Regions from separate parts of the Anaerobranca gottschalkii DSM 13577 genome, predicted to be linked through region 2. Evidence: riboswitches for the same ligand, from Rfam matches in the RefSeq annotation. Region 2 holds a riboswitch; the other holds the start of a gene.

Region 1 (16,186 bases), on a different contig from region 2:
TGATAAAGTTAGTGTTAGCTAATCCCTTTAAAAATGTTTCATGGGTTAGAACATTAATTAAAAAAGGGATATTTGTTTTAACTCCAGAGATATTCATTTCTTTTAAAGCCCTTACTGCTTTACTAACTGCATCTTCGAATGTCCTGGAATGGGCAGTTACCTTTACAAGTAAGCTATCGTAAAAAGGGGTGATAATAGAGCCTGTAAAACCATTACCTCCATCAAGTCGGATACCAAATCCAGAACTAGTACGATAAACATCAATTTTCCCAGTATCAGGGGCGAAGTTTTGAGTAGGGTCCTCTGTTGTAATCCTTGATTGAATTGCATAGCCATTGACTTGAATATCATGTTGTCCCCCAATCAAAATTTTTTCTGAATTTAAAGGATAACCTTGGGCAATGAGGATTTGACATTGCACTATATCTATTCCAGTAATAACTTCTGTTACAGTATGCTCTACTTGGATACGGGGATTCATTTCAATAAAATAATGGTTTCCCGTCTTATCTACTAAAAACTCTACCGTTCCAGCATTAGAATAGTTTACCGATTTTGCTAATTTTAAAGCATCTTCACAGATCTTTTTCCTTAATTTTTCAGATAGAGAAAAGGCCGGTGCATATTCGATTAGCTTTTGATGTCTCCTTTGGATAGAACAATCCCTTTCATATAGGTGAACGATGTTTCCATAATTGTCGCCGAGAATTTGGACTTCTATATGTTTCGGTGAATCTAAATACTTTTCAATAAATACATCTTCTACACCAAAAGCTTTTTTAGCTTCGCTTTTAGCACTATCTAGGGCTAAAAGCAGTTCATCGGTGTTTCTAACAATTCTCATTCCCCGGCCTCCCCCACCTAGGGCAGCTTTTATAATGACAGGGAAGCCATGGTCTTTAACAAAATTTAAGGCTTCCTCTATCCTTTGTATCGGTTTATCAATCCCAGGGATAACAGGGACTTGGGCATTAATAGCTACTTGCTTTGATGTAATTTTATCCCCCATTTTTTCTAATACTTCAACGGAAGGACCAATGAACTCTAGACCAGCATCCCGACATTTTCTGGCAAACTCAGGGTTTTCTGCTAAAAAGCCGTAACCGGGGTGGATGGCATCTACACCTTTTTTAAGGGCTAAACTTATAATTTCATCGATACTAAGATAAGCTTCTACTGGACCTTTATTTTTCCCAATAAGGTAAGATTCATCTGCTTTAGTGCGGAATAGGGAGGTTTTATCTTCTTCAGAATAAATGGCAACGGTTCTAATACCTAACTCTTTACAAGCCCTAAAAATTCTAATCGCTATTTCTCCCCGGTTAGCAACTAGCACCCTTTTAAATTTTTTGATCTTCTGGGCATCCATAAATCATCACCTCTTTTTTCTTTTACCGTATTAAATCAATGATATTCTAAAATGGAGAAATTTTCAATATTATATTTAATGCCGGAGTTTTCCAATTTATACTACTATTAAATTAAAAGGCAAGATTTATTTTATAATAAACCTTGACGGGATTTTTATCTTATACCATTCAGTACTTTGCTATAGTAATCATTTTCTAGTATTAAACGGGAGAAATAGAATTTGTTTTGAATGATACGGGAAATCCTTTCTACATAATCATCATCTACTTCTACCTCTTCATTAGGGATAAATTTTCTCGTTCGAGCATTATATCTTCCTTTATCGGTAATAAAACTCATGTTACGGAAGAACACTAAAGGTTCAGAATCTGAGAAAATATCCCTTCCCATTAAAAGTCGGGAATCAAATTCAAGTCCCATTAAATTAGAAATAGTAGGAATAATATCTATACCCCATGCCGGATCATCTATCCTTTTAGGTTCCATTCCTTTAACATACATTACCAGTGGACTTTTATGAATATCAAAATCTCGGTCAACATAAAAACCTGATAATTCATCGATAGTATCATGTTCTAAACCATAGGGATAGTGATCTGTACTCATTACAATTAAAGTCCTTTCAGCGATACCCGCTTCTTCTAATCTTTCCAGGAGATATTCTAAAGCCTTATCTAATTCAATCTGAGTTGCTAAATATGCCTTGGCTTGAGTAGATAATGGTAGATGTTCTACTAATTTCCGATTTTTCATAGCCATATTGTTCCCTATGAAGTTGTACTGTAAATGACCGCTTACTGTCATATAGTAAGCATGGAAAGGTTCATTGTTGATATATTCATCAACTGTTACCTCCATCATTTCCAGGTCTGATGCTGGCCATACCCTTTTTACATCTAAGCCATTGCCAATTCCTTTATAATCGTAACCCATATTAGGATGGGATAGATGTCGACCGTAGTAGGTATAGGTGTGGTTATGGTAAGCCACCGTTTTATAACCTAGATTCTTTAATTGATTCCCCATAACAAAGGGTAGGGAAATGTTGGAAGAAGCCCTAAAACTCCAAACACCACTTTTAGGTATTAAACTGGTAAGCCCCATATATTCTCCGTCAGAGGTACTGACATCCCAAAGGGGAACATAGAAGTTAGGGAAATAAAAGCCTTCATGGACCAGCTTATATAAAGTAGGGGTTATTTCTTTATTTATAGCAAAGGGTGCTAATGATTCGGCAGTTATCAAAATTAAGTTATATCCTTGGAAAATTCCGGTATATTCATTTTTAGCGGTAGGTTGAAGGTTTTTAAAATACTCATGCATTAACCTAATGGTTTCATCTTTCTCCTTTTCAATTAGATAATCAAAATCGATGTTTAGTACATTATATTCCCTTTCTTTTGGCTCATCATTATCATCTGGATCATCATCGCCGGTATCTACTGGATCTGGGATAAAAACATCTACCACAGGGGTCCAGTTGGTTATCATCCTTTGTAAATCTAAGCGAATAGTAGTTAGCAGTCCTAAATTTTGCACAGAAAGGAGAGGATTACTATTTTTAAAGTAGAGATCATAAGGAGAATTGGTATATCTTCCCCCTTTATATACTGCCAACACTCCTGAAAGGTGTGTTAATATGATCAGTAAAACTAGCAAAAACTTAAGGTTGTATTTGATAGTTTTGCTAGAAATTATTTTTTTCCCTAGGAAAAATAAAATTAAAGCTGGGGTGAAAACTAAAATTACCCACTGGAGGTTTTTCCCTGTTACTAACAAAATATCTTTCCAAAAATCGCTGACTTGCCCGGCATTACTAGCAGAATATAAGTGATAGAAAGTCCTGAAGAACTGGTAATAAATTATTTGGGATGAGTAGATAATTGCTAAAACTACCAGAAAGATTACGGCAACAGCATGTTTAAGGAATTTTTTACTAAAAAAATTTAAAATTAAAAAAAATGCTGTTGCAAAAGAAAGGTTAAAGAGCAAAGAAATAAAAAAACCATAGGATAAAATAGATTTTACAGTAGTTATTCTCAGAATAAATTCCATAGTAAATAGGGAAAAGATCAAGTAAAATAATGTTTTAAAAGGTTTCATAATATTCTCACCTCAAGTTTAAGTACCTATAATTTTTTTCTTATGTTAATAATAAACTAAATTTATTAACAATTTTTTAAGGTGAAAGATAAAAATAAGTCCAATTAATTCCTTGAATGGAGTTAATTGGAACACTGACAGGCCTGTTTAATGTATTGCTTGAATATCAACATGTAATAAGCGATTTTTAGTTAAATGCTTCTGTACTTCTTTTATTTTCCCAGTAATTTCTCTATCTTCCAATTGGATAGTGATTTGATTTTTTAAACGACATTTTTCCAAAACCTTTCTTAGAGCTTGTTCTTCGAATTCAACATGGATCGTTTTTGAGTTACTGCCATAAATTACTCCAGGTATAAATCCTTTTGCTTTTTTACCTACTTCTCGCCTTCTTCCAATTAACAATACTGGGAGCATTTCTAATCCCCTCCTATTAACTTTTCTCCGTAAATTTTATTAAGATTCTTGAAATTTATGCATATTTAATAAAAAACCCTCAATTATCTTTTGGATAATTGAGGGTTATAAATTACTCTGGATTTCCTTCATTTATGGTATCTGTATTTTCGTCTAAATTATTATCAACTTCTAAAATTTCACCAATAATTTCTTCAGTTGAATTTTTTAGAGTTATATTAGCTGAAATTGGTAAATCTTTCACCTTGATAAAATCGCCTTTTTGTTTATCACTGACATCTACAATAATTTTTTCGGGAATATCTTCTAGTTTTCCTTTTACCTCAATTTCAGTTTTAAAGGTTTGTAAAATCAGCCTTTTTTGATGTAATTCCTCTATTCCTGTAAAAATAATTGGAACATCTAAATTAATTATCTCATCTTTAGGAACTACATGAACATCCATATGAATAGGCTTTTCCTTGTTCAATAAATCCCATTGAACTTCTTTAATAACTCCATAGAATTTTTTGTTTTCAAAATCTAATTGGATTTTAGCTTTTTCCCCAGCTATATTAAGTAATTTCTTAACTTTATTAAAATCAAAATTAACTGGGGTTGAAGAAAAATTTTTTCCATAAACTACACCAGGTAAATAGCCTGTCTTTTTCTTTAATCTTCTCTCAGCTTTTAAAACTATTTCACCCATAATTATCCCTCCTAAAAATTTTTTATTTCAGAAGACATAATTTGAATTAATAGTTTAGCTGATACTAGAAGCTATTATTAATTATATACATAATAAAGAACTAGTCAATAAGGGTATTTTCTATAATAAATGGTTAGGTATTTTATCTTTAGAGATTAAATCTTCATACTTCTCCCTTTCAACAATTACGTGGGGTTTACCGTTACTTATCAGTACTACTGCTGGTTTAGGTAAACGGTTATAGTTACTAGCCATAGAATAATTGTAGGCACCGGTATTTAATACTGCTAATACATCCCCTGGTTTAACATATGGGATGTTAATATCCCAAATTAATATATCACCTGATTCGCAACATTTTCCTGCAATAGTGGCAGTTAGTTCTCTATTAGCATAAGGGCGATTAGCTACAATGGCTTCGTATTTGGCACCATAAAGGGCAGGTCGGGGATTATCAGGTAATCCTCCATCTACACTTATATATGTCCTAACATTAGGGATTTCTTTAATAGACCCAATAGTATAAAGGGTGATTCCAGCTTCGCCAATGATCCATCTACCTGGTTCAATGATAATAGTAGGTCTTTCTAACTTTAACTTGCTGCAATTATCTTCAATACTCTTCATTATTGGATCAATGAAAAAGGAAATAGGTTTTGTTTTTTCCCTTGTGCTATAGCTAATACCAAATCCTCCACCTATGTTAAGCTCTTTTGTAATAAATCCCATTTTATCTTTTAGATTTTTCATAAGTCCTGTTACTATGTTTAATGCAGCGAGATATGATTTGTTATCAAATAACTGGGAGCCTATGTGAAAATGAAATCCCATAAGTTCTAGATTTGGAGAATCTATAGTTTTTTTAAGGGCAAAGTTTAGAGACTCTTCTTCGATACAGATACCGAACTTTGAATCAATTTGTCCTGTAGAAATATATTTATGGGTTTTTCCGGGAACTCCAGGATTTATCCTAAAGAGAATTTTTACTTTTTTATTTTGCTCTTTAGCAATATTTTGGAGGATTTCTAACTCGTATAAATTATCAACTATAATCCTCCCTACATTATTATTAATGGCAAGTTCCAGTTCTTCAAAGGATTTATTATTACCGTGGAACATTACTTTTTCCATAGGGAAATGGGCAGAAATAGCTGTAAATAATTCTCCCCCTGATACTACGTCAAGTCCCAAACCTTCCCTTTCAATGATTTTACACATAGCCAGAGTTAAAAAAGCTTTACTAGCATAAGCTGCTTTGGTATTAGGGTATTTATTTAAAAAATCATTCTGTATTTGAGAACACTTGTATTTAATAAGATTTTCAGAAATTACATAAAGGGGAGTTCCGAATTCCTTAGCTAATTCCACCGTATCTAGATTATCAAAGATATAATGTCTATCTAGTTGTTTTTGTAAATACATAGATTACATCTCCTTATTATTAAAATTAGGTAACAAAAAAAGACCAAGGAAAAGGAAACTCCAAGGTCTATATACACCATAAAGTCCTCCCTTCTTCTTGAAATAGCGCTCCACAGTGAAAACACTGTGACAGTCCTAAGGCTCTTAACCTTAGGCCCAGGGAATATATTTGAGGTATATTCCCTTCGGCGGTATTTCCTTTCCCCAAAATTCATCGTCTTTCGAACTCCCTTAAGGTACTGATAAATACCGCGACCTCTACCTCATGTCAAGAAATGAGGCGAATATTTAATTGTATTAAGAAATAGTCTACAATAAAGGAAAGAGTGTGTCAATGGGAAAGAAAAAAAATTAATTTTTTATAATACATTTTAAAAGATATTAATATAGTATTGTATAAAACTCTTTAAAAGGTGGTTTGGATGATGTTAGCTAATATTTTAATTGTTATAGGTCTGATTTTAATAGTTATCGGATATCTTTTTTGGAAAAAAATATATATTGAAATTAAAGGTGAGGATTACGGAAAAATATTAGAAAGGGAAAAAAACTTAGAGGTTTTAGGTGAAAATCTAGTATATTTTGCTTTGGGAATTTTGGTTCTAAGTTGTCTTTATAAATTCCTTTCCATTTTAAATACAAAAATAACTTTTGGAGGGATTATTTTATTTGGTTTAGTCTTTGCTGTCAGGTATAATTTCCAAATCCAAAAATAATTTTTTAAGAGAAAAAATATTGACAAGAATCTTTACTTATCATATTATTTTTTTAGATAAACATATGAATATTTGTTCATATGTTCACTGGAGGTGTAAAATGGAAGATTTTAAATGTGGGAGCAATATAATCCATGAAGATATAGTTGATAAAGTAAGGGACGAAATGTTAGAAGAAGATAGATTTTTAGATCTAGGGGATTTTTTTAAGCTTTTTGCAGATCCTACAAGATTAAAAATTCTTTATGCTTTGTCAAAGGAAGAAATGTGTGTTTGTGATATTTCTGCTTTACTCCAGATGTCCCAATCGGCAATTTCCCATCAATTAAAGGTACTCCGGTTAGGGAGGGTGGTCAAAACTAGAAAAGAAGGAAAAGTTGTCTATTATTCCTTAGATGATGATCATATTGATAAGGTACTTAAACAGGGGTTAGAACATATATTGGAAAAGTAGAGGAAACCTGGGAGGTAGGGTAAAAAGTGGCTAAAAAAATAGAGTTTCAGTTAGAAGGTTTAAATTGTGCTAGCTGTGCAACTAAAATAGAAGAAGGGATTAAAGAAATAGATGGAATAGTAGGTTCGCAAATTAATTTTGTAAATAAGGTTTTAAAAATAGAGTTAGAAGATACTAAAGATTTTAATGAAAAAATAGTAGATAAGGTTCAAGAACTGGTGGATATGATAGAGCCAGGGATCGTTGTAAAGGAAAAAGAAGTAAAGATAGAAGAACATCATCATGATTTATTAGGAAAAAATGAGTTAATTAAAATTATATTAGGTGGGGGATTATTTGTTTTACCAATTGTTTTTACCTGGTCTAATTTTTTAGAATTTCTCATATTTTTTATTGCATATATATTAGTGGGACATGAAGTGTTATTTAAGGCAGGGCGAAATATTGTTAAAGGGCAAGTTTTTGATGAAAATTTCTTAATGACCCTTGCTACCTTAGGAGCCTTTGCTATAGGGGAATTTCCAGAAGCTGTTGCAGTAATGCTTTTTTATAAAGTTGGAGAATATATTCAAGGGTTAGCTGTGGATAGGTCTAGGAAATCTATTGCAGAACTAATGGATATAAGGCCGGACTATGCAAATCTTAAAAAGGGTGAGGATATCGAAAGGATAACTCCAGAGGAGGTTCAGGTTGGAGATCTCATAATAGTTAAACCAGGGGAAAAAGTTCCATTAGATGGCATTGTTATTGATGGCAATTCAGTATTAGATACTTCAGCGTTGACCGGTGAATCTTTACCTAAAGATATTTCGGTAGGGGATGAAATCCTCAGTGGAAGTATCAATATAAGTGGGGTATTAACAGTTAAAGTTACTAAAGAATTTAACCAATCCACTTTATCTAAAATATTGGATTTGGTGGAAAACGCTAGTAGCAAAAAAGCCCCTACGGAAAATTTTATCACTAAGTTTGCTCGGTACTACACTCCTGTAGTAGTAGGTATTGCCTTATTGATCTCTATATTGCCCCCTTTATTTTTACAAGGTGCTACCTTTAATGACTGGATTTACCGAGGGCTAATTTTTTTAGTAATTTCTTGTCCTTGTGCCTTGGTAATTTCGATTCCCCTAGGATTTTTTGGGGGAATTGGAGGGGCTTCTAAAAAAGGTATTTTAGTAAAAGGTAGCAATTATCTTGAAGGATTAAATAGTGTTAAAGTGGTAGTATTTGACAAAACCGGAACTTTGACTAAGGGAACATTTAAAGTAAAAGAAATAGTTCCTCAACACCCATTTACAAAAGAAGAAATTTTAGAGCTTGCGGCAATAGGTGAAGGATTTTCTAATCACCCTATAGCTCTATCGATCTTAAAGGAGTATGGAAGAACTATAGATAAAAATCAAATTGTAGATTATCAAGAGGTAACTGGACAAGGGGTTAAGGTTCAAACTGAAGATAAAAATTTACTCATTGGCAATAAAAAACTTATGGAAATGGCAGGGATTTCATATGAAAATGTAGAAGAATTAGGGACCATAGTTCACATAGCAGTAAATGGTCAATATGCTGGATATATTTTAATAACAGATGAAATAAAAAAGGATGCTGCTAAAGGGATAAAAGGACTTAAAGATTTAGGAGTTAAGAAAATAATAATGCTCACTGGTGATAATCAACAAATAGGGAAAAAAGTTGCTGAAGAAGTGGGAATAAATGAGTATTATTGTGAACTTTTGCCCCACCACAAAGTTGAAATAGTGGAAAATATCTTAAAAACATTAGACAAAAATTCTAAGTTATTATTTGTAGGGGATGGAATAAACGATGCCCCTGTATTAGCAAGGGCTGATATAGGTGTAGCTATGGGTGGAGTAGGCTCTGATGCTGCCATTGAAGCAGCAGATATAGTTATTATGAATGATCAACTAAATCAAATACCATTAGCTATTAAAATAGCTAAAAGAACGAGAAATATAGTTTGGCAAAACATTGTATTTGCTTTAGGTGTAAAGGGGTTAGTTTTAATCTTAGGAGCTTTTGGCTTGGCTACCATTTGGGAAGCGGTATTTGCTGATGTGGGAGTAACAGTAATTGCAGTATTAAATGCAGTAAGGGTGCTAAAGGTAAAAGGGCTATAGCACCCTTGTTCTTTTTTACCAATTGTGCTATGGTGGATTTATATAGATGTTGGGAAAAAATCGCAAGGGTAAATAAAAATGTCAGGCATAGATCCGTAAATGTTTGGCACGAATTTTGCAAAAAATTAAAGTGAGGTGAAAAAAATGGACAAAAAGTATATCTTATCGTTAGATCAAGGGACAACAAGTTCAAGGGCAATAATTTTTGATCATGATGGAAACATTGTCGCAGCATCACAAAAAGAGTTTACTCAAATTTATCCTAAACCAGGTTGGGTAGAACATGACCCAATGGAAATTTGGGGAACTCAAAGTGGTGTAGCTAGAGAAGTTTTAGAAAAAGCTGGAATAAGTCCTTTTGAGATTGCAGCTATCGGTATTACAAACCAAAGGGAAACTACTGTAGTATGGGATAAAAATACTGGCAAGCCAGTATACAACGCAATTGTATGGCAATGTAGGAGAACTGCCAATATTTGTGATGACTTAAAATCTAAAGGGTTAGAAGAATATATTAGGGAAAATACCGGTCTTGTAGTAGATGCATATTTTTCAGGAACAAAGGTTAAGTGGATTTTAGATAATGTGGAAGGTGCTAGAGAAAAAGCAGAAAAAGGGGATTTGCTCTTTGGTAATATCGATACTTGGTTAATTTGGAATTTAACCAGGGGGAAAGTTCACGTAACTGACTATTCCAATGCTTCTAGAACCATGTTGTTTAATATCAAAGAATTAAAATGGGATGAAAAGATTCTTGCTGAACTAAATATACCTCTTTCTATGTTACCAGAAGTCAAACCTTCAAGCTGTGTTTATGGTCATACAGATGAAGCTACATTCGGCGGAGCCATGATTCCTATAGCTGGAGCTGCCGGTGATCAACAAGCTGCTTTATTTGGGCAAGCTTGTTTCCAGCCTGGAATGGCAAAAAACACTTACGGAACAGGTTGCTTCATGTTAATGAATACTGGTGAGAAAAGAGTTCCATCTAACAACGGGTTATTAACTACATTAGCTTGGGGAGTAGACGGTAAAGTAGAATATGCCTTAGAAGGTAGCATCTTTATAGCTGGAGCAGTAGTGCAATGGCTAAGAGATGAACTTAAAATTATTAGAGATGCCCAAGATACTGAGTATATGGCTACTAAAGTAAAAGACTCCAATGGAGTATACTTAGTCCCAGCCTTTGTTGGTATGGGTGCACCTTATTGGGATATGTACGCTAGGGGAACAATAGTTGGTTTAACAAGGGGAGCTAAAGCTGAGCACATCATCCGTGCAGCTTTAGAGTCAATTGCTTACCAAACTAGAGATGTTTTAGAAGCTATGCAAGAAGATTCTGGAATTGATTTGCATACTTTAAAAGTTGATGGAGGAGCAGTGGCAAATAACTTTTTAATGCAATTCCAAGCAGATATTCTAGGAGTTCAAGTTGATAGACCTCAAGTAACAGAAACTACAGCTCTCGGTGCCGCTTACTTAGCCGGTTTAGCAGTAGGTTTTTGGAAAAATAAAGATGAAATTGCTGCCAAATGGAGTGTTGATAGAATATTCCATCCACAAATGGAAGATGGGGAAAAAGAGAATTTATATAGTGGTTGGAAGAGAGCTGTTGAGAGAGCATTAAAATGGGAACAAGAATAAAATAATTTAAGCTTAGCTATTAACGGGTTATTTTAAATGTTGTATTGTAAATGACTTGGTATTCACTTATAATTAAATTAACTAAGTTATTTACAAAGGAAGGATATTATGAGCTCTATTATAATAGAAAGAATAGAAGAAAACCCAATAATAGCTGCAGTTCAAAATGTTGATGATTTAGAACTGGCAATTTCTTCACCTGTAACTACAATTTTTCTATTATGTGCTGATATATTTAATGTTAATTTACTTGTTGAAAAGATAAAGGATGCAGATAAAAGTGTTTTAATACATATAGATTTTTTAGAAGGTATAGGGAAAGATGCTAAAGCTATCGATTATATAATTCAAGTTATCAAACCCCATGGAATTATCAGTACTAGAAGTAGCCATATTAAGTTAGCTAAAGAACGGGGTATATTTACTATTCAGAGGTTCTTTCTAATAGATAATAAATCCTATGAAATGACGATAAAAAGTTTAAAATCTTTACAACCTGATATGATAGAAATTATGCCAGGTGTAATGCCAAATATAATTAACAGAATTTCTAATGAGATATCAACACCTATCATTGCTGGAGGATTGATAAAAACTAAACAAGATATTATGGATATATTAAAAGCTGGGGCAATAGGAGCTTCTACCGGTAACAAAGAATTATGGTATCTATAGTTCTGTTATGAGAAAATTGAAATTTGTGTATTTACTTTATTACTAAAAAATGTTATTATATAATTAATTAAATATTCAGGCTGAGATTAGGAGAGCCGCACATTACAAACCTACAAATAGTAGGTAAGTTTTGTGTGGCTTTTTTTCTTTATCAAATTTTAATTAGGGGAGATGAAAATATGTATGATGTTACAATTATTGGTGCTGGTATAGTAGGTACAGCTATTGCTAGGGAACTTTCTAGGTATGAGCTAAAAGTAGTTTTAGTGGAAAAAGAAAGTGATATAGCAAATGGAACAACTAAAGCGAATAGTGCTATTGTTCATGCCGGTTATGATGCGGTACCAGGTACCTTAAAAGCTAAAACCAATGTATTAGGAAATAGTATGTATCCTAAGCTTTGTCAAGAATTAGAAGTACCTTTTAAACAAATTGGTTCCTTTGTCGTCGCATTTAACGAAGAAGAGGTGAAAGTCTTAGAAAGACTTAAAAAACAAGGGGAAGAAAATGGAGTTCCTAATTTAGAAATTTTACCTAAAGAAAAGGTTTTGGAAATGGAACCAAACTTAAGTGACCAAATAATAGCTGCTTTATATGCCCCAACTGGAGGTATAGTTGGTCCATTCGAACTTGCTATAGCTTTAGCAGAAAATGCAGTGGAAAATGGAGTAGAAGTAATCTTAAATAGTCCTGTATCTAAGATAGATAAAACAGAAGAAGGTTATAAAATTCAAGCTGGAGAAAGGGTACTCAACACAAAATATGTGATTAACTGTGCTGGTCTTTATGCTGATAAAGTAAATAACTTAATCAATGAAGAATATTTTAAAATTCAGCCTAACAGAGGAGAATATAACCTCTTTGATAAAACAGTAGGAAACTATGTAAACAAAGTAATTTTTCAGACCCCAACACCGATAAGCAAAGGGGTAGTATGTTTACCGACGGTACATGGTAACTTTTTAATCGGACCAACTTCTGATTACGTAGAAAGTCCTCAAGAATTACAAACAACCGGTAAAGGTTTAGCAGAAGTCAGGGAAAAGGGATTAAAGGTTTTACCTAACTTCCCCTTCAATAAAGTAATTACCTCTTTTGCTGGCCTTAGGGCAAAAGTAGAGGGTGGAGACTTTATCATTGAAGAAGTTAAAGATAATAAAGGTTTTATCAATGTCGCTGGTATTGATTCACCGGGATTAACGGCAGCACCAGCTATTGCATTAGAAGTAGTACAGATATTAGAAAAAATTACTGGTGGATTAAAGGAAAAAGAGAATTTCATTAGGGAAAGAAAGGGAGTAGTTCATTTTATGGAACTATCTCCAGAAGAAAAGGCAGATTTAATTAAAAAAGATCCTAGATATGGTAGGGTAATTTGTCGTTGTGAAAGTATTACCGAAGGAGAAATTGTAAATGCCATTCACCGGCCAGTGGGTGGTAGGACCCTCGATGGAATTAAAAGAAGGGTAAGGGCAGGAATGGGAAGGTGTCAAGGAGGTTTTTGTGCACCAAGGGTAATGGAAATTCTAGCCCGAGAACTAAAGGTAGATATTACCAGCATAGTTAAAGATGGGAAAAATTCATACATCTTAACTGGTCCTACCAAATCCAGAAAAAAGGATAACTAAGAAGGGGGAAGAGAGATGCTAAAATACGATATTGTAGTAATCGGTGGCGGTCCTGCTGGTTTGGCTGCAGCTATTGAAGGAAAGAAAAACGGTGTAGATAATATTTTGGTTATCGAAAGGGATAGAGAATTAGGGGGAATCCTTCAACAGTGTATCCACAATGGGTTTGGGTTACATGTATTTAAAGAAGAACTGACTGGTCCTGAATATGCCGAAAGATTTATCAATGAACTTAAAGAACAAGGTATCCAGTATAAATTAGATACAATGGTCCTTGAAATTACCACAGATAAAAAAATTAGAGCTATTAATACTAAAGATGGATATATTGAAATAGAAGCAAAGGCAATAGTTTTAGCCATGGGTTGTAGGGAAAGAACTAGAGGGGCTATAAATATACCAGGTACAAGACCTGCTGGAGTATTTACTGCGGGAACTGCCCAAAGATTTGTTAATATGGAAGGATATATGGTAGGAAAAGAAGTTGTGATTTTAGGTTCTGGGGATATTGGTTTAATTATGGCTAGAAGGATGACTTTAGAAGGGGCAAAAGTCCATGCAGTAGTTGAGTTAATGCCATATTCTGGCGGGCTTACGAGAAATATAGTTCAATGTTTAGATGATTTTGGTATTCCTTTATATTTGAGTCACACCGTTATAGAAATAAAAGGAAAAGATAGGGTGGAAGAAGTAGTAATAGCCCAAGTTGATCAGGATAGAAAACCAATACCTGGAACAGAAAAAACTTATAAATGTGACACATTACTCCTTTCTGTTGGTTTAATTCCTGAAAATGAGCTTTCAATTAATGCAGGAATTCAGTTAGATCCAATAACTGGTGGGCCTGTAGTTAAGCAATCAATGGAAACAAGTATCGAGGGAATATTTGCCTGTGGAAATGTTGTTCACGTCCATGATTTAGTTGATTGGGTTACAGAAGAAAGTAGAAGAGCAGGTAAAAATGCAGCAAAATTCGTATTAGGTAAGCTAAAAACTTGTAATAAACCAATAAAGACTATTGGGGAGAATGGAATTAGATATATAGTTCCTCAAGTAGTGGAATTAGAGAATATAGAAGATAAGCTGACTTTGATGATGAGGGTAGATAATATTTATCATAATGCAAAACTAGTAGTAAAAGATGGAGATAGAATAATAAAAACTATTAAACGAAATCATTTAGCACCAGGAGAAATGGAAACAGTTAATTTATCCTTAAAAGAGTTGGAAAATTTCAGTGGAGAACAATTGAAAGTAACCCTTGAGTTTGGGGAGGTGAAGTAAATGGGTAAAAAGAACTTAACTTGTATTGCTTGTCCTTTAGGATGTTCTTTAGAAGTAGAAAGGATTATAAATGGTGTTACTAGTTATAATGTATCAGGGAATAAATGTCCTAGGGGAGTAGATTATGCTATAAAAGAAATGACAAATCCTACTAGGATGGTGACATCTACAGTGAAGATAAAGGATGGTTTATTACCTAGAATACCGGTGAGAACATCTAAACCAATTCCTAAAGAAATGATTTTTAAATGTATGGAAGTATTAAATGATGTGGAAGTTAATGGACCAGTTAAAGCTGGAGATGTTATTATTAAAAACATTTTTGACTTAGATGTAGATATTATAGCCAGTAGAAGTATGTAAAGAATGGGTGGGGGAATTATGAGAAACAGCAAAGTCACTTTTATAAATACCGATATCAAGTTTAAAGAATTTAATAAACAGATTTATGATCAATTATTTGGGAAAATGTCAGATGGAGTTTTGGTAATAAATTCTTCGGGGTTAGTGGAATACTTAAATCCTTCCTATCAAAAAATTTTTGGGGTTAGTGACTTTGCTATGAAGGGAAGGAGCATTTATAATACAATTAATGATGACATAGTTTTAACATCATTAAAAAATAAGAAGAATTTAAAAGGTTATGTATATCATCCGGAAAAAAACAGGAAATACCGGGTGATAACTAGTGTTTTCTTTGAAGAGACCTTATTTAAAGGAATATTAGCCATTTATCATGAAGAAGATAGTTTCGAAACTTTTTATAGAAAGAGCATTAAAGATAATAAATCGTTAAAGATTAATCCAGCTTTTGCATATATTATTGGAAATAGCAAAGAGATTAAAGAAGCAATAAGGATAGCAGAAAAAGCTGCAAAAACTAATGCTACAGTGTTGATAAGTGGTGAAACGGGAACTGGTAAAGGGGTTATAGCAGAAGCTATTCACAAAGCGAGTCAACAATGGGATAAGCCCTTTGTTAAAGTCAATTGTGCAGCTATTCCATATAATTTATTAGAATCAGAGCTGTTTGGTCACGAACAAGGATCCTTTACCGGTGCCATAAAAAAGAAAATAGGTAAATTTGAACAAGCAAATGGTGGAACAATTTTTTTAGATGAAATAGGGGATATGCCTATCGACATGCAAGTTAAGGTTTTGCGGGTGATTCAAGAAAAAGAATTTGAACGGGTAGGAGGAAATGAAAGTATAAAATGTGATGTTAGGATAATAGCTGCTACCCATCGAAACCTTAAAGAATTAATGGAACAAGGCCTTTTTAGGGAAGATTTATATTACAGATTAAATGTTATACCTATCTATGTGCCCTCCCTAAAGGAAAGGAAAGAAGATATAATAGATTTGACATATCACTATATGAATAAAATAGGTAAGGAAATAGGTGTTTTACCTAAAACTTTAGATAGAGAAGTAGAAATGGCTTTTGCTAGCTATGACTGGCCTGGAAATATCAGAGAGTTAAAGAACTTAATAGAACGGCTAATGTTAATAGTAGACCATTCTATTATTAGACTTTCTGATTTACCACCTGAGATATCCAAAACCTATGAATTAAATATTCCTAAGTTAGAACGAAAGTCTTTAATAAACTTTAATTTAGATGGAAATCTAGCTAGTATGGAAGA
Region 2 (16,186 bases):
TGGCAAATCGACCTATAACTGAAAGACATTTAGCTTTAATGGCATATATATCTGAGCAGCGAAACTTTAGTTCCCATGAAGAAATAAATTTATTTATGGATAAGGTTATGAAAGAAGGGTATCCTCAGGAGTATTTAAAATCTTTACCTAAGAATCTTAAAGGACAGTTAATAATTTATGATGCTTGGGAAGTTGACAGTCCTAAAGAAAAAATAAAGTTAGCTAAAAAGGCTTTGAAAATTCACCCCCAAAATGCCGATGCATATGTTTTGCTAGCAGAACATCAAGCTAAATCCTTAGAAGAAGAATTGGCTTTTTATCAAAAAGGTGTTGAAGAGGGGGCAAAGGATTTAGGAAAAGAGTTATTTGCAGAATTAAAAGGGCATTTTTGGCGTATGGTTATAACTAGGCCATATATGCGGGCTAAATTTGGACTTGCAAACACTTATCGTAAAATGGGGCGGTTAGATGAAGCGATAACACATTTTATTGAACTGTTGGAATTAAATCCAAATGATAACCAAGGGGTTAGACATATTCTTGTTCCATGTCTTGTAGAAAAAGGTGATATTGGGAATGCCCGTAAATGGTTACAAAAATATAATAGAGATAGTAGAGTTGAGGCATTGTATAATGATGCTTTAGTAAGATTTTTTGAACAAGGAACACCTAGAGCTGATAAAAGTCTAAGAAAGGCTATAAAAAGTAACACATATGTTCCCTATTATCTGTTAGGAAAAAAGGAGATACCTCATCAATTACCTGAAAGTTATTTACCTGGAGAAGAAGATGAAGGGATTATTTACAGTTATTTTGCTAAAAGTGCTTGGCAAAAGGAAAAGAAGGCTTTAGATTGGTTGCAAAGGGTTTGGAAAGATTTGCAGGATTAAGGAATTTAGAGAAAAGAAAGGAGTTAATAATAGATGGATAGAGATCAGGGTATACAGTTAATAAACCAATATGTTAAAAATAAAAATTTGATTAAGCATATGTTAGCGACAGAATTTGTTTTAGCCCAGGTTGCTAAAGTTTTAGGAGAAAATGAAGAAAAATGGGGTCTAGCAGGTTTACTTCATGACATTGATTATGATTTAACACATAACGAACCCCATAAACATAGTATTATTGGAGCTGAAATTTTAGAAAGCCATGGAGTTGATCCAGATATTGTTTACGCAGTAAAAGTACATAATGAAATCCATGGATTTCCAAGAAAATCCAACTTAGATAAAGCTTTATACAGCGCTGATCCCCTTACTGGTTTAATAGTAGCCAGTGCCTTAATACATCCTGATAAAAAACTAAATTCTATCGATACTGGATTTGTTTTAAATAGATTTGCTGAAAAACATTTTGCCAAAGGTGCTAACCGGGAGCAGATACTAAGTTGTAAAGAATTTGGTTTTTCTTTAGAAGAATTTATCCAAATAGGATTAAAGGGAATGCAGGAAAAACATCGGGAGTTAGGGTTATAATTATAAGCTCACTTCCTTTAAAAAGTTATTTTCATAAACTACCCCAGAAGTATTTCCCGGGATATATAAATTAGGATCGATAATTATTTTCTTTATATCTTCCTTAGTCTTTATCAAAGTCAATCCATCCCACTTATACAAAGTTTCGTTGTCTTCATAGACTAGAAGAATTTCTATAGGTCCTTTCCACCCTTTGTTTTTTTCTAAAAAATTACCTTTAAATTCACTTTTTTCCCATTCCACTTTAGTTAATTCTAAGGAACACTTGCTGTGTTTTTTAATAAAATTGTCAGTTAGCCATTTAAGGTCAAGGTCATATTTTTTATTTATTAGAGTGATAAGTTTAGTCCAACTTAGTTGCTGTTCTTGTTTTATTTGTTGAAGTATTTGATTAATTTTGCCATTAGATAGGAAATTAAGGGTATGGATAAGCAGAACATTTAAAGGATAATTGATTTCCCAGTCTCTTCCTAGACCATAGGAACTTTTTATTATTGATATATTTTCCCTGTAGCCGATGCTATTTACATAATTTTGTTGGAGTTTTGCTATCATTTGGTAGAAACATTCATCACCATATGTATCTTTGATTGTTAACAAAGCAGAATATTTAGTAACTCCATTTAGTAACCATATTTCATCGGGATGGGTTAAGGATAAGTTGTTCCACCAATATTTACTTAACTGGTGAACTAGATTGATAAAATAAAGTTTTTCCCGTTCTTTAGGGTTTTTCCCTTCTTCTTTTATTCTCTCTAATAAACTAGTAGGAATTATTATATTATCTCCATCGAAATAAATTTCAAAATCCCCTGGTATTATAGCAATATTTATCAGTAAATTATTAGGATTACCGTAGTTATCAAGGTATTTTTGGACTATTAATTTAGTTAGGTTTATTAATGTTCTTGCTTGATTGAGATATTGCCGGGGATACAATAAAGTTATAGTAATATCACCAATCGTTTCCGTTGTTTTTAGACTAGGGGTCATAATAAATGAAAGGTTACTGCTATCTCCACCAATAGTTAGGTGTTGCCCATTGTGTTTTAAGGTTTTTCTAATTATTTTACCTCCTGATATAATGTGTAAGCTTTGGGGAATAATTAAATTAACTTCTGAATAATATTTTCCATCTTCCGGTGTATAAGGGAATAACCTACCTCTATTATCAATTAAAATACTTTCACTATTGAAAGAAATATATTGACTTTGGGAACAATAATATTTGAAAGTTAAGGTTAAATCTAATGAAATGCTAGGTTTTATGGGCAGCTCTATAATTAACAGCTGAATGTTATTAAGAAATCTCAGAGGTTTAGTTTTAAATTTAAGGGGGAGCCCGAGATAGTTAATTTCAAAGGGTTTACAGTCACGGGATAATAAAAAGTGGATAGTTTGATTATTATTAGTTGGTCTAAATTTAATGGTAGTTTCAAATTCTACCAATCCTGTTTTTTCTGTCAGGTAGATTTTAGCTGATAGTTTAGTGATTTTTTGGGTAAATAGACCTAAAAACCTAGAGTAGAAGCTGGAAATAAAGGGACGGTAAAGGTTCATTCCATTACACCACCTTAATACAAATAATAAAAGTTTATTTGTTAAAATCTATTCAGGAAAAAATAAAAAATTCCTTTTTTATTAAAAAAAATAAATTATATTTTTTCAATATAATATTAGGAGGATTACTATGAGAGAAAAAATATTGCAATTCATGAAAGAAGAAGCGTATAAACCTTTGACATTAGAAGAATTGGTATCAACTTTAGGGCTAAAGGGTGAAGAAATTGTCATATTTCAAAATGTTTTAGAGGATATGGAAAGGGAAGGGGAAATAATTAAAACAAGGGCAAATCGATACGGCGTTCCAGAACGGATGAATCTAGTTGTAGGTATTTTGCAGGGGAACCCTAAAGGTTATGCCTTTTTAACCCCCATAAATCCTGATCTAGATGATGTTTATGTAAGTTCCACTGATCTTAATGGAGCAATGCATAATGATAAAGTTGTGGTAAGGTTACATAAAGGTGGATTTATAGGGAAACAAGAAGGAGAAGTTATCCGGATTCTTAATAGGGCCAATACTACTGTAGTTGGTACTTTTGTTAAAAGCCGTAATTTTGGTTTTGTGATACCTGAGGATAAAAGGATTGCTCAAGATATCTTTGTTTCTAAAAGTGATTTCGCTGGTGCAGAAAATAATGATGTAGTTGTTGTGGAAATTACAAGATGGCCAGAACCAAGGCGAAATCCAGAAGGTAGAGTTATTCAAAGGCTAGGGAACAAAAATGCCCCTGGTATTGATATTTTAGCTATTATGGCTAAACATAAATTACCTATGGAGTTTCCTAAAAGTGTCTTAGAGGAATTAAAGGATGTACCGGAAATAGTAAGGGAACAAGACTTAAAAAACCGGAAAGACTTTAGAAACTTACCTATAGTTACTATAGATGGTGAAGATGCTAAAGATTTAGATGACGCCGTTTACGTAAAAAAACAGAATAATGGTAACTTCTACTTAAGTGTCCATATCGCCGATGTATCTTATTATGTTCAGCCCAATACCGAAATAGATAAAGAAGCTTATTCCAGGGGTACTTCCGTTTACCTAGTAGATAGGGTAATCCCTATGCTTCCTGAAAAGTTATCTAACGGAATTTGTAGTTTAAATCCAAAAATAGATAGATTGACTTTATCATTAGAGATGGAAATAGATCCAACGGGGAAAGTTGTGGAATACGATATTACTCAAGGAGTAATAAAGACTGTAGAAAGAATGACATATACAGCGGTCAATAAAATTTTGGTGGATAATGATCATGAAACTTCTCAACGGTATAAGGATTTAATCCCGATGTTTAGGGAAATGCATGAATTGATGGAAATCTTAAATAATCGGCGGATGAAGAGGGGGGCAATTGACTTTGATTTTCCTGAATCAAAGGTAGAATTGGATAGTGAAGGTAAACCTGTTAGAATTGTGCCCCGGGAAAGAAGTGTTGCGGAAAAAATTATTGAAGAATTTATGCTAGTTGCTAATGAAACGGTGGCAGAACACATCGCCCGTATGGAACTTCCCTTTATCTATCGAATCCATGAAAAACCAGCTTTAGAAAAAATCACTACTTTAAATGAGTTTATTTATAATTTTGGTTATCATATTAAGGGCTCTGCAGATAATCTTCATCCTAAAGCTATCCAAGAGCTTTTGAAAAAAGTAAAAGGAAAAAAAGAAGAAAAAATTATCAATACAGTTGTTTTGAGATCAATGAAACAAGCTAAATATAGTGGGGAAAACTTAGGTCACTTTGGTCTAGCAGCCCAATATTATACCCACTTTACTTCACCTATTCGCCGTTATCCAGACTTAATAGTTCATCGGATTTTAAGGTGGTTATTAACCGGTCAATTAACGGAAAAGAGGATCAAAAACTTAAATAAAAATATGGCTATTTATGCCCTTCATACCTCAGTACAAGAGCGGAAGGCAGAAGAGGCGGAACGGGAAACATTAGATTTAAAGAAAGTGGAATACATGGAAAGGCATTTAGGGGAAGCCTTTGAAGGTATTATCAGTTCCGTTACCAATTTCGGTATGTTTGTGGAATTAGAAAACACAGTAGAAGGATTAGTTCACATTAGTACATTAATAGATGATTATTATCACTTTAATGAAAAGACCTATTCTTTAGTAGGGGAACGGACTAGAAAAACCTATAAATTAGGGGACAAAGTTAAAATTAGGGTAGCAAGGGTAAATAAAGAAGAAAAAAATATAGATTTTATTTTAATATCCCCTTGAAAAATTTCTCATATTATGATACTATAAAGTTACCCCAAAGTTATACCCATTAACCCTTTACCCGGACACACGGTACCCGCCGTGTGTCTACCCCTTTATGTAGGTTTTGTCCTATTTTTCCCTTGAGGTGGTGAAAAAATGAAAATTATAACAGAAAATAGAAAAGCGAGACATGAATATTTTATAAAAGAAACATATGAAGCAGGCCTTGTTTTAACAGGAACAGAGGTTAAGTCTATCCGCAATGGCAGGGTTAATTTAAAGGACTCTTTTGTAAGGATAGACAATGGTGAGGCTTTTGTTTATGGGATGCATATAAGTCCTTACGAACAAGGTAACCGTTTTAATCATGAGCCATTAAGGGAAAGAAAACTCCTCCTACACAAAAGGGAGATAAATAAATTATTTGGCTTAACTAGGGAAAAGGGCTTAGCTTTAATTCCTTTAAAACTATACTTTGTAAAGGGAAGGGTAAAAATGGAACTAGCCCTTGCTCAAGGTAAGAAACTCCATGATAAAAGGGCAGCTATTGCTGAGAAAACGGCAAAGAGGGAAATTGAAAAAGCCTTTAGAGAAAGGCAAAAAATTTAGTTTACAAAAGGGAGTAAAAATGTTATTATATAAGTTAAGGAACTTAAAAACCAATACAGCCCAAACATGGGGGCGTACTGGTTTCGACGGGGGTAGTTGATGCAGGAGTAGCGAGCCGAGGGCCAGGGCCTCGTAAAAAACTGGAACTTTAAAATAAACGCTAACAAAAATTTAGCTTACGCTGCTTAATTAAGCAGCCGTCTTATCTCCGGTTTGTCTGCAACTGGGGAATAAGGCGTCACAACCAGCAGACTACCTATCAAAAGTGCTTCGGTTTGATAGGGAAACTTAGAAGCTAGCACTTTTAAGACTTTGTCTCTAGAGGCTTAAAGGTGCGAAACTCAAAGTAGAGACTGCGCTCGGAGAGACTGCTGTTGAGATGCCTTCGGACAGGGGTTCGACTCCCCTCGCCTCCACCATAAATTTATATTGATACGATCTGTAAAGCCTTGAGTAAATCAAGGCTTTTTTTGCTATAAGTATAGAAAGGCGAAACGCTAGTAGTGGTGGTGCTATTTTAGGGTGGTCTTTTGAAACTAAAATTCATGTGGTAGCAGGTGTTCCTACCTGTGTTATGACAGGTAAATTAGCAGCTGATAAAGTAATTAAAGGTTAAAGAAATAAAAAATCTGGATGAAGAATTTTTGGCTATCCAGATTTTTTTGTTTTTAAGCAGGGTTTTAGGAAGAATTAGAGAAAACTAATATATATAGATATTCAAATAAATATTATAGAAGGAGATGAAGTAAATAGGTGAACATAATTGAGAAAAAACGTTTTTATTTTATAGTGTTTTTATTGCTTACCTTTATTTTTTTAGCTACTATCGGCTACAGTTACTTATTAGATGTTTCACTGATAGATGCTTTATATATGACTGTGATCACTATATCCACTGTAGGTTATGGTGAAGTGGCGGAAATGACTCCAACAGCTAAATTATTTTCTATCTTTGTGATTTTTTCAGGATTAGGGATGGTAGGTTATATTTTTACAAGTATCGGAGCTTATTTAATAGAAGGCATTTTTAATGAAATGTGGAGGAAAAGACAAATGCAGAGGAAAATTGAACAATTAAAAGATCACTATATTTTATGTGGAGCAGGAGATACAGGGGAAAGTGTCATCACAGAGTTTCAGAAAGCTAAAGTCCCTTTTATAGTTATAGATAGGAGAGAAGAAAAGGTAAATGAACTGATAAAAGAAGGGGTTTTGGCTTTACAGGGTGATGCTACCCATGAAGATGATTTAGCTAAATGCAGAATTAAATGGGCCAAAGGGTTAATTTCAACCTTAGCCACAGATGCCGATAATGTTTTCACTGTTTTAACTGCCAGGGAAATGAACCCAGATCTATACATCATATCCAGGGCAATAGAAAAAAATTCCCGACAAAAGTTAATCAGAGCAGGAGCTAATAACACTATTTCTCCTAATGAAATAGAAGGGAAAAGAATGGCAGCTTTGTTATTAAAACCGACCATAATTTCTTTTTTAGATATCATTACCCATGCAGGGGATGTGGAATTAGATTTAGAAGATGTAATAATTTGTTGTGATTCCCAATTAGCAGGAACAAAATTAAAAGATGCTAAAATTCCAGAAAAAACTGGTCTTATTGTTTTAGCTATAAAAAAAGGAGCAGAGAATCAGCTCCATTTCAATCCTAGCCCAAATGATGTATTAAATCCAGGTGATGTAATGGTTGTTTTAGGAAGGGAAGAACAAATTGGTAAGTTGCGGGAAATAGCAGGAGATACTGGGGAAAGAAATCCAGGAAATTTTTTCATCAAATGTTCTAAATGATTACTTTAATTTTAAATTATTTCCGATGAATTTTTGTAACCATTTTTGAATAGTTATATTTTATCTAGTAGTAGTGAACAGTAAATAATTTAAGAGAGGAGGGGAAAGGTTTTGGAAAAATATCGTTTAACTCCTGAACAGTTAACTAGTCACTGTAATATTGAAAATTTAGATTTTAAAACTACAGAAGATTTAGAGCCTTTGAAGGGTATTATAGGACAGGAACGGGCAGTAGAAGCTTTAGCTTTTGGATTGAGGATGAAGAAAAAAGGTTATAACATTTATATAGCTGGTCTTAGTGGTACTGGAAGAAGCAGTTATTCCCTTTCCATTACAGAAAAGTTGGCAGAAGAAATGCCTAAACCTGATGATTGGGTCTATGTCTACAATTTTAAAAATCCAGATCGACCAAAGGCCTTAAATATGGAGGCTGGATTAGGGATTCAATTTAAAAAAGATATAGAAGAAATGTTAGAAAAGTTACGGAATGATATCCCCGTGGCCTTTACTGGAACAGATTATGAAGTTAAGAGAAATGAGCTGTTAAAGGATTATCAACAAAAAAATCAAGAGATAATTGACCAGTTGAATGAAAAAGCTCTGGAGTATGGATTCATTTTTAAGGAAACAGAACAAGGTTTAGTGACAATCCCCTTGATAGATGGTCGCCCTATGAAGGGAGAAGAATACAATAATCTTTCATCAAAGGAAATAGAGGACTTAAGGGAACGGTCAAATAAATTAAATTTAGATACCTTAGAATTCTTTAATCAATTGAAAGGGTTAGAGGACCATTATAGAGAACTTTTTAAATTATTAGATACAGAAGTAGTTAGTAATTTGCTTAATTACCATATTAAAAAACTTGAAGAAAGATATGGGCAGAAAGAAGGAGTTAGGGAATATATAGAAGAATTACAAAAGGATATTTTAGAAAACATAACAAAATTTAAGAAAAAAGAAGGAAAAGAGGAATTAGCTCAAATTTTTCAAATACCAATTAAAACCGATGAATCTTTCTTTAATAGGTATAAAGTTAATCTCTTTATAAATAATTCGGAATTAAAACATGCACCGATAATCCATGAAACTAATCCAACTTTATATAATCTATTAGGTATTGTTGAATATAAGAGTGAGATGGGTGCTCTAAAAACTGATTTTCTCCAAATTAAACCTGGTTCCCTTCATTTGGCTAACGGCGGTTTTTTAATTCTAAATGTTAGGGAGGTTTTGACTCAACCATTTTCTTGGGAAGGTTTGAAGAGGGCTTTAAAGACTGGAGAAATAAATATAGAGTCATTAAACAAAATGATGGGATATATTGTCACCTCAAGTTTAAAGCCAGAGCCAATTCCATTAGATATTAAAGTGATTTTAATTGGAGATTTTTACACTTATCATTTGCTATATAATTTAGATGAAGACTTTAGAAAACTTTTTAAAATTATGGCAGATTTTGATATTGAAATGACTAAAAATCAGGAAAACATTTATAAGATGGCAAAATTTATAGCAACCCATTGTGAAAAGGAAGGGCTAAAGCATTTTGATAAATCAGGTGTTGCAAGGGTTATCCAATACAGTTCTAGGCTTGCAGATCACCAACAAAAGCTCAGCTCCCGTTTTAATCAAATTGTGGAAATCCTTTATGAAGCTGATCAGTGGGCAAAACTAGATGGGGCAAAGGTGATTTCTAAAGTTCATGTCGATAAGGCTATACAACAAAAAATTTATAGGAATAGTAAATATGAAGAAAAGTTGAATGAAATGTTTAAAGAAGGAACATTGTTAATTGATGTAGATGGTGAAAAAGTAGGACAAATCAATGGATTAGTGGTTATGGGAACTGGAGAATACAGTTTTGGCAAACCTAGTCGAATTACAGTTTCAACATATAAAGGCAAACCTGGAATTATCAATATCGAAAGGGAAGTGAAAAAAAGTGGCAGCCTTCACGATAAAGGGGTACTAATCCTTAGTGGTTTTCTTGGTGATAGGTATGCTCAAAAGGAACCGATGTCTTTGACGGTTAGTATTTCCTTTGAACAGAATTATTCTATGATTGATGGTGATAGTGCTTCTAGCACTGAGTTATATGCCATACTTTCCAGTATCGCCGGAGTGCCTATTAAACAATCTATAGCAGTAACAGGCTCTGTAAATCAAAAGGGTGAAATTCAGCCGATTGGAGGAGTAAATGAAAAAATAGAAGGTTTTTTTGATGTGTGTAAGTTAAAGGGCTTAACTGGTAAGCAAGGGGTTATCATTCCAGTACAGAATGTAAATAACCTTATGTTAAAAGAGGAAGTTATTGATGCTGTAAAGAAAAATGAGTTTCATATTTATGCCATAAGTCACGTTGATCAAGGAATGGAAATTTTAACAGGGATACCGATGGGAGAGAAAGATAAAGGGGGAGAATACCCAGAAGGAACATTAAACTATTTGATTACTAAGAAATTGAAAGAGTTAGGAAAGACGGAATAAGGAATACCCCCTCAATCTAACTTAGATTGAAGGGGTATTTATTAAACAGGTTTTCCTACAAACCTCACTAAAAGGAAACAGCTAATAATTCCTAAGGATAGAGAAATCCATACAGGTATTCCTAAAGCAACTGGTAAATAACCTGCTACTACCGTTACAATACCTACTGTTATTGCATAATACAACTGGGTTTTAACATGGTGGAGGTGATCACACATAGCTCCCATTGATGAAAGAATGGTAGTATCGGAAATTGGTGAACAATGGTCACCAAAAATAGCACCGGTTAATACAGCACCGATACTAATTGTGATCAAGGTAGGGTCAGAGGACATTGTATTTGCAAGGGGGATAACTAAAGGCATAAGGATTCCCATAGTTCCATAGGATGTACCTGTAGCAAAGGAAATCACTGCTCCTAATACAAAGATTAAACTAGGGAGGAGAAAACTAGGCAATGTCCCTGATAAAATACTAGCTAAGTAAGAAGCTGTTCCCAACTCTTTTATAGTAGCGGACAATGACCAAGCTAGTAAAAGGATAGCACCGGTAATTATTAAAGACTTTACTCCCTCTAACCATGTATCGATAGCTTCCCCTATACCCATTATCCTCTGGGATACTGCCATGACAATTGCAATTATACTAGCTAAAAAGGCAGCTTGAAAAAGAACGATACTGGCATCTGAAGCACCAAAAATTTCCCTTAATGTAGAGAAAGCTAGAGGACTATTTTTAATCATCTCAATCAGTTCCAGCTCATCTCCTGACATTATCTCGGTATATCCACTATAGTAAAATCCTAAAAAGGCAAAGATGATTAAAGAACTAATAGGGATAATGGCATTCCAAATACTTAACTTTATTCCCTCTTTTTCTTGAATACTTGAGTTTTCTGTTGAAAGGAGGGGTTTGGCATCATCGGCTAAAACTTTTCCTAAATTCCTCGCCCTTTTCTCTGCTTTCAACATTGGGCCAAACTCTCTGGCTAAAACAGCTGTTAAAATGATAAATGCCATGATAAAAATATTGTAAAACCTATATGGTATTGTTTGAATAAAGACTTCATAAGCATTAACAGTTTGTCCAATGCTGGCGTAACCATCTTTAATTAAACTGATTTCATAACCAATCCAGGTAGAAATGATGGCAATACCAGCAATAGGGGCTGCGGTGGCATCGATGATAAAGGCTAATTTTTCTCTAGAGATCTTCATTTTATCTCCAACAGGTCTCATTATCGGTCCAACGATTAGGGAATTAGCATAATCATCGAAAAAAACGAAAAGTCCTAAAACCCAAGTTATAAGTTGGGTACTCTTTGCAGACTTTGCTTTTTTAGACAGTGATTCTGCAATTGCCTTTGCTCCTCCCATTTTTGAGATTAAGGCAATTAACCCTCCAATAGTCAGGCATTGAAGGATTACCCCGGCATTCCAAGGATCTGCCAAGGAAGAGAGAATCATATTGATAACTTCTAAAAAACCGTAAAAAAAGCTAAGTATAAATCCATGGGAATGAAGGCTTATTAGATAAGTTCCTGTCAATACCCCGATAAAAAGTGAAAACAAAACATTTTTTGTAATAAAGGCCAATAAAATGGCTACCACAGGTGGTAATAGGGTAAAAATTTCTGGCATAAAAAAACTCCTCCTTAATTTTGTTTTTTGGAGGAGAGACTATCAATGAAAAAGGTATATAGGCATAATAAAAATGACTAACCTTTTATGATAGCTCTCCACAAACTTCAGGTTTGTGACAGTTCTACATATCTTCTATGCAGAACCAGCTATAGAGTCTTAAAGCATCGACTCTATGCTTCGGCGATGGCTCCTTTCCTATACCCTCATTGTGCTTACCTCAGATATAGTACTATTAGACACCGCACCTCTATCATCTTTACCATATTAAGTTTTACACGAACTTTATTTTGCAACAGAATTGGAAAAATGTCAAGGGTTTTTATAAGGTCAAAACTTTTAGTAAATTAAGACTATTAAGCAGGATTTAACTATCCTAATGTTGAATGTATACATCAGGAGGTGGTTTTGATGAAGGTTAAAGATTTGATGAAAAAGGACGTTATTACTGTAGAAAAGGAAGAAACGGTGGAAAAAGCTTTACAAATAATGAATAACAATAATATTAACGGCATGCCGGTAGTAGATAGCTCAGGGAACTTAATTGGAATAGTCGTTAAAGCAGATATTTATAGATTTTTAATCGAACCTGGTCATTACGAGGTTTGCCCTGTAGATTGGGTGATGACTAAAGAAATAGTAGTTGTTTCACCGGAAGATTCCCTTTTAACTGCTGCTAAAACTATTAGGGAAAATGATATTATTGCAGTGCCAGTAATTGAAGGGACTAAGGTAGTGGGTATTTTATCTATAGAAGATATAGTTGATTATTGTATCAAAAATTTTTTGATGTAAAAGTCCCCTGTTTGGGGATTTTATTATATTTTTAATATCCATTTTAGTGGAGGCAAGATTTTAGAAGTTATTTTAGTATAAAGGGTTTATCTTTGCAAAAAAATATAACTAGTATATCTTTATCTATAAAATTTAAAGGAGAAATAAGATGGCAGAAAAAAATATTGGATGGAATTTTCAAAATAGCTATCCATCTTTGCCTAAAATATTCTATAGTGTAATAAAACCAACTCCAGTTTCTAATCCCAAACTAGCTATACTTAACCATAATCTAGGGAAAGATCTAGGTTTAGATACTGAAAAGTTAGCCCAAAAAGAAGGGATAGAAATTTTAGCAGGAAACTCAATTCCCCAAGGAGCCTTTCCTATAGCCCAATCATATGCTGGTCATCAGTTTGGCTATTTTACTATGCTAGGAGATGGTCGGGCCCATCTCCTAGGAGAACATATTACTCCATCTGGGGGAAGGGTTGATATACAATTGAAAGGTTCAGGTAAAACCCCTTATTCTAGAGGGGGAGATGGAAGGGCTGCTTTAGGACCGATGTTAAGGGAATATATTATTAGTGAGGGAATGTATTTCTTAGGCATTCCTACTACAAGAAGCTTAGCTGTTGTTATTACTGGAGAAAAGGTATTTCGAGAAAAAGAATTACCTGGGGCAATTTTAACTAGGGTAGCTTCTAGTCACATAAGGGTTGGAACTTTTCAGTATGGAGCTAGGTGGGGAACATTAGAGGAGCTAAAAGCTTTAACAGACTATACAATAAACCGCCATTTTCCTGAAGCCTTTTCATCAGAATCACCTTACCGATACTTTTTAGATGAAGTGATAAGAAGGCAAGCAAGACTAATTGCCAGTTGGCAACTAATTGGCTTTGTCCATGGAGTGATGAATACTGACAATATGGCTATTAGTGGTGAAACTATTGATTATGGACCATGTGCTTTTTTAGATACTTATAACCCCAAAACTGTTTTTAGTTCAATAGATAGACATGGAAGGTATGCTTTTATGAATCAAGGGAAAATAGGGGCATGGAATTTGGCGAGATTTGCTGAGACATTATTACCTTTACTAGATTCCGATGAAGGTAAGGCTTTGGAAATTGCTCAATGCTCTTTAGATAAGTACTTCCAATTATTTGATAGTTATTGGCTTAATGGAATGAGGAAAAAGCTTGGATTATTCAATGAGGAAAAAGAAGATAAACAGTTAATCCATACTTTGTTGGATATTTTGGAAAAGTATCAAGGTGACTATACAAATACCTTTAGAGCATTGACTTTAGGGGATTTGCAAGATGAATTATTACAAAAACAGGAATTCAAATATTGGTATAATAAATGGCAAAATAGACTAAGGAGACAACCTCAAGGAAAAGAAGAAGTAGAAAGGTTAATGAAAAGTGTAAATCCAAGTATTATTCCCCGTAACCATAGAGTAGAAGAGGCTTTAGAAGGGGCGGTGGAAAGAAACGATTATTCTGTAATGAAAAATCTCCTTAAAGCTCTAGAAAAACCCTATAACTATGATGAAAATAACGACTATTATATTTCTCCTCCACCAAAGGGATGTCCACCTTATAGGACTTTTTGTGGAACATAGTCTATTAAAAAGATCTTCCTTTAAGAAGATCTCAGTTTGTAGACAAAGTCATTTTTTAAAGGCTGTGGTAATTAAACATTCTAACAAAGTCTCCGTCGAGATTTAAGGCTTCTATCTAATAGGAAGAAGGGTACCGCTCTAATTCGCCATCCATGGCTCAATAGAGCTTTCGGAACGTCCTGTTCCTCACCCCTTCTTCCTTTTATCTAATCAGCTCTTAAATCTATCTCCTCAACTTAATCGTATCTTTATTTAATTACCACAGCTGATGATGACTTTGTCTATAGTTTGTCTTCAGTCTGAGATCTTCCTTTAAGAAGGTCTTTTATTTTTAAAAGACTAAAAATTGTAGAAAAAGCAGGAAAAAACTTAAGCTTAGAGAATAATTATTAAAATAAATAATTGTCAATTGGGTCTAATAGGAGTGATTTCAAATGGGAAAACTTCATCTCGGTTTAGATATCGGCTCTACAACAGTGAAGGTTGTGGTACTCAATGAAAGATTAGAACTAATCTATAAGGACTATCAGCGACATTTTTCCGATGTAAGGAAAACAGTTGTTAAATTACTACAAAAAACATATAGTATCTTTAAAAATTCTCCTTTAACTATTGGGATAACTGGTTCTGGAGGAATAGGGATTGCTGAAATTTTAGGAGTCCCCTTTATTCAAGAAGTAGTTGCTTCAAGTAAAGCTTTAAAAAGCCTTTACCCTTATACCGATGTTGCTATCGAATTAGGGGGAGAAGATGCTAAAATTTTGTACCTAACTAATGGAATCGAACAAAGGATGAATGGGACCTGTGCAGGTGGAACCGGCTCATTCATCGATCAGATGGCTGCTTTGTTAAAAACCGACCCACAAGGTTTAAATGATCTAGCAAAAAACTATAAAACTATTTACCCCATTGCAGCCCGCTGTGGGGTTTTTGCCAAAACCGATGTTCAACCTTTGTTGAATGAAGGAGCCAGTAAAGAAGATATTGCAGCCTCAGTGTTTCAAGCAGTTGTTATCCAAACTATAAGCGCTTTAGCATGTGGTAGGCCGATAAAGGGCAATGTGGCTTTTTTAGGAGGGCCGCTGTATTTTCTGTCAGAACTTAGAAAGAGATTTGTAGAAACATTAAACTTAAAGGAAGAACAGGTTATATTTCCGAAGAATTCTCAAGTTTTTATTGCTATGGGAGCTGCCCTTTCACAAATTAATAGTCAAGAAATAGCATTTAATAAGTTAATCAGTAGATTACCTAAACTCGAAGATAGTGGAAAAGAAAAAAGTAATAGCTCCTTGCAACCTTTATTCTCAAATGTTGAAGAGTATCAAGAATTTATTAAAAGGCATGGGAAAAATAGTGTTGAAAAAAGAGGGCTTACAGATTACAGAGGAAATCTTTACTTAGGGATTGATTCTGGTTCAACTACTACAAAAGTTTTATTAATTGATGATCAAGGGGCAATAGTATATTCCCATTATGGCAGTAATGAAGGAAGCCCGTTAAAATCCACTATTAAAGTCATTGAGGATATTTATAGTAAACTTCCCCAAGGTGCAGAAATTACCTATTCGGCGGTAACTGGCTATGGAGAAGGCTTAATAAAAGCTGCTTTAGGGGTAGATATAGGGGAGATTGAAACAGTAGCCCACTATAAAGCTGCGGAATTTTTCTGCCCCGGTGTTGATTTTGTTTTAGATATCGGTGGACAAGATATGAAATGTTTAAAGGTGAAAGATGGAATAATCAGCAGTATTTTATTAAACGAAGCCTGTTCCTCTGGATGTGGTTCTTTCTTAGAGACCTTCGCCAGTTCTTTAGGGATAAAGGTAGCAGATTTTGAAAAAGAGGCGATAAAATCACAAAAACCCGTCGATTTAGGAACAAGATGTACCGTTTTTATGAATTCACGGGTTAAACAGTGCCAAAAGGAAGGGGCAGAGGTTTCCGATATATTAGCAGGCCTAGCTTATTCTGTGGTAAA

Evidence for each region. A riboswitch is a leader RNA that binds a small molecule or an ion and turns the genes downstream of it on or off. The one in region 2 is predicted to bind lysine.
Region 1: another riboswitch for lysine. It lies ahead of lysA (diaminopimelate decarboxylase); the one in region 2 lies ahead of BMX60_RS06760 (Na+/H+ antiporter NhaC family protein).

The regions. Positions count from the first base shown of each region.
Region 1 is NZ_FOIF01000033.1:2,901-19,086, forward strand. It holds gene BMX60_RS08165 (pyruvate carboxylase) at 1-1,369, opposite strand, end outside; gene BMX60_RS08170 (LTA synthase family protein) at 1,525-3,474, opposite strand; gene BMX60_RS08175 (hypothetical protein) at 3,622-3,891, opposite strand; gene BMX60_RS08180 (50S ribosomal protein L25) at 4,004-4,579, opposite strand; gene lysA (diaminopimelate decarboxylase) at 4,700-6,001, opposite strand; lysine riboswitch at 6,097-6,270, opposite strand; gene BMX60_RS08190 (hypothetical protein) at 6,427-6,717, shown strand; gene BMX60_RS08195 (ArsR/SmtB family transcription factor) at 6,818-7,171, shown strand; gene BMX60_RS08200 (heavy metal translocating P-type ATPase) at 7,198-9,309, shown strand; gene glpK (glycerol kinase GlpK) at 9,454-10,953, shown strand; gene BMX60_RS08210 (glycerol-3-phosphate responsive antiterminator) at 11,062-11,628, shown strand; gene BMX60_RS08215 (NAD(P)/FAD-dependent oxidoreductase) at 11,808-13,256, shown strand; gene BMX60_RS08220 (NAD(P)/FAD-dependent oxidoreductase) at 13,272-14,540, shown strand; gene BMX60_RS08225 (DUF1667 domain-containing protein) at 14,541-14,903, shown strand; gene BMX60_RS08230 (sigma-54 interaction domain-containing protein) at 14,922-16,186, shown strand, end outside.
Region 2 is NZ_FOIF01000022.1:13,845-30,030, forward strand. It holds gene BMX60_RS06720 (SEC-C metal-binding domain-containing protein) at 1-890, shown strand, start outside; gene BMX60_RS06725 (HDIG domain-containing metalloprotein) at 924-1,475, shown strand; gene BMX60_RS06730 (hypothetical protein) at 1,476-3,035, opposite strand; gene rnr (ribonuclease R) at 3,166-5,277, shown strand; gene smpB (SsrA-binding protein SmpB) at 5,416-5,868, shown strand; RNA gene ssrA (transfer-messenger RNA) at 5,937-6,287, shown strand; gene BMX60_RS06750 (potassium channel family protein) at 6,622-7,674, shown strand; gene BMX60_RS06755 (Lon protease family protein) at 7,786-10,164, shown strand; gene BMX60_RS06760 (Na+/H+ antiporter NhaC family protein) at 10,206-11,804, opposite strand; lysine riboswitch at 11,888-12,065, opposite strand; gene BMX60_RS06765 (CBS domain-containing protein) at 12,216-12,599, shown strand; gene BMX60_RS06770 (protein adenylyltransferase SelO) at 12,748-14,208, shown strand; gene BMX60_RS06775 (2-hydroxyacyl-CoA dehydratase) at 14,643-16,186, shown strand, end outside.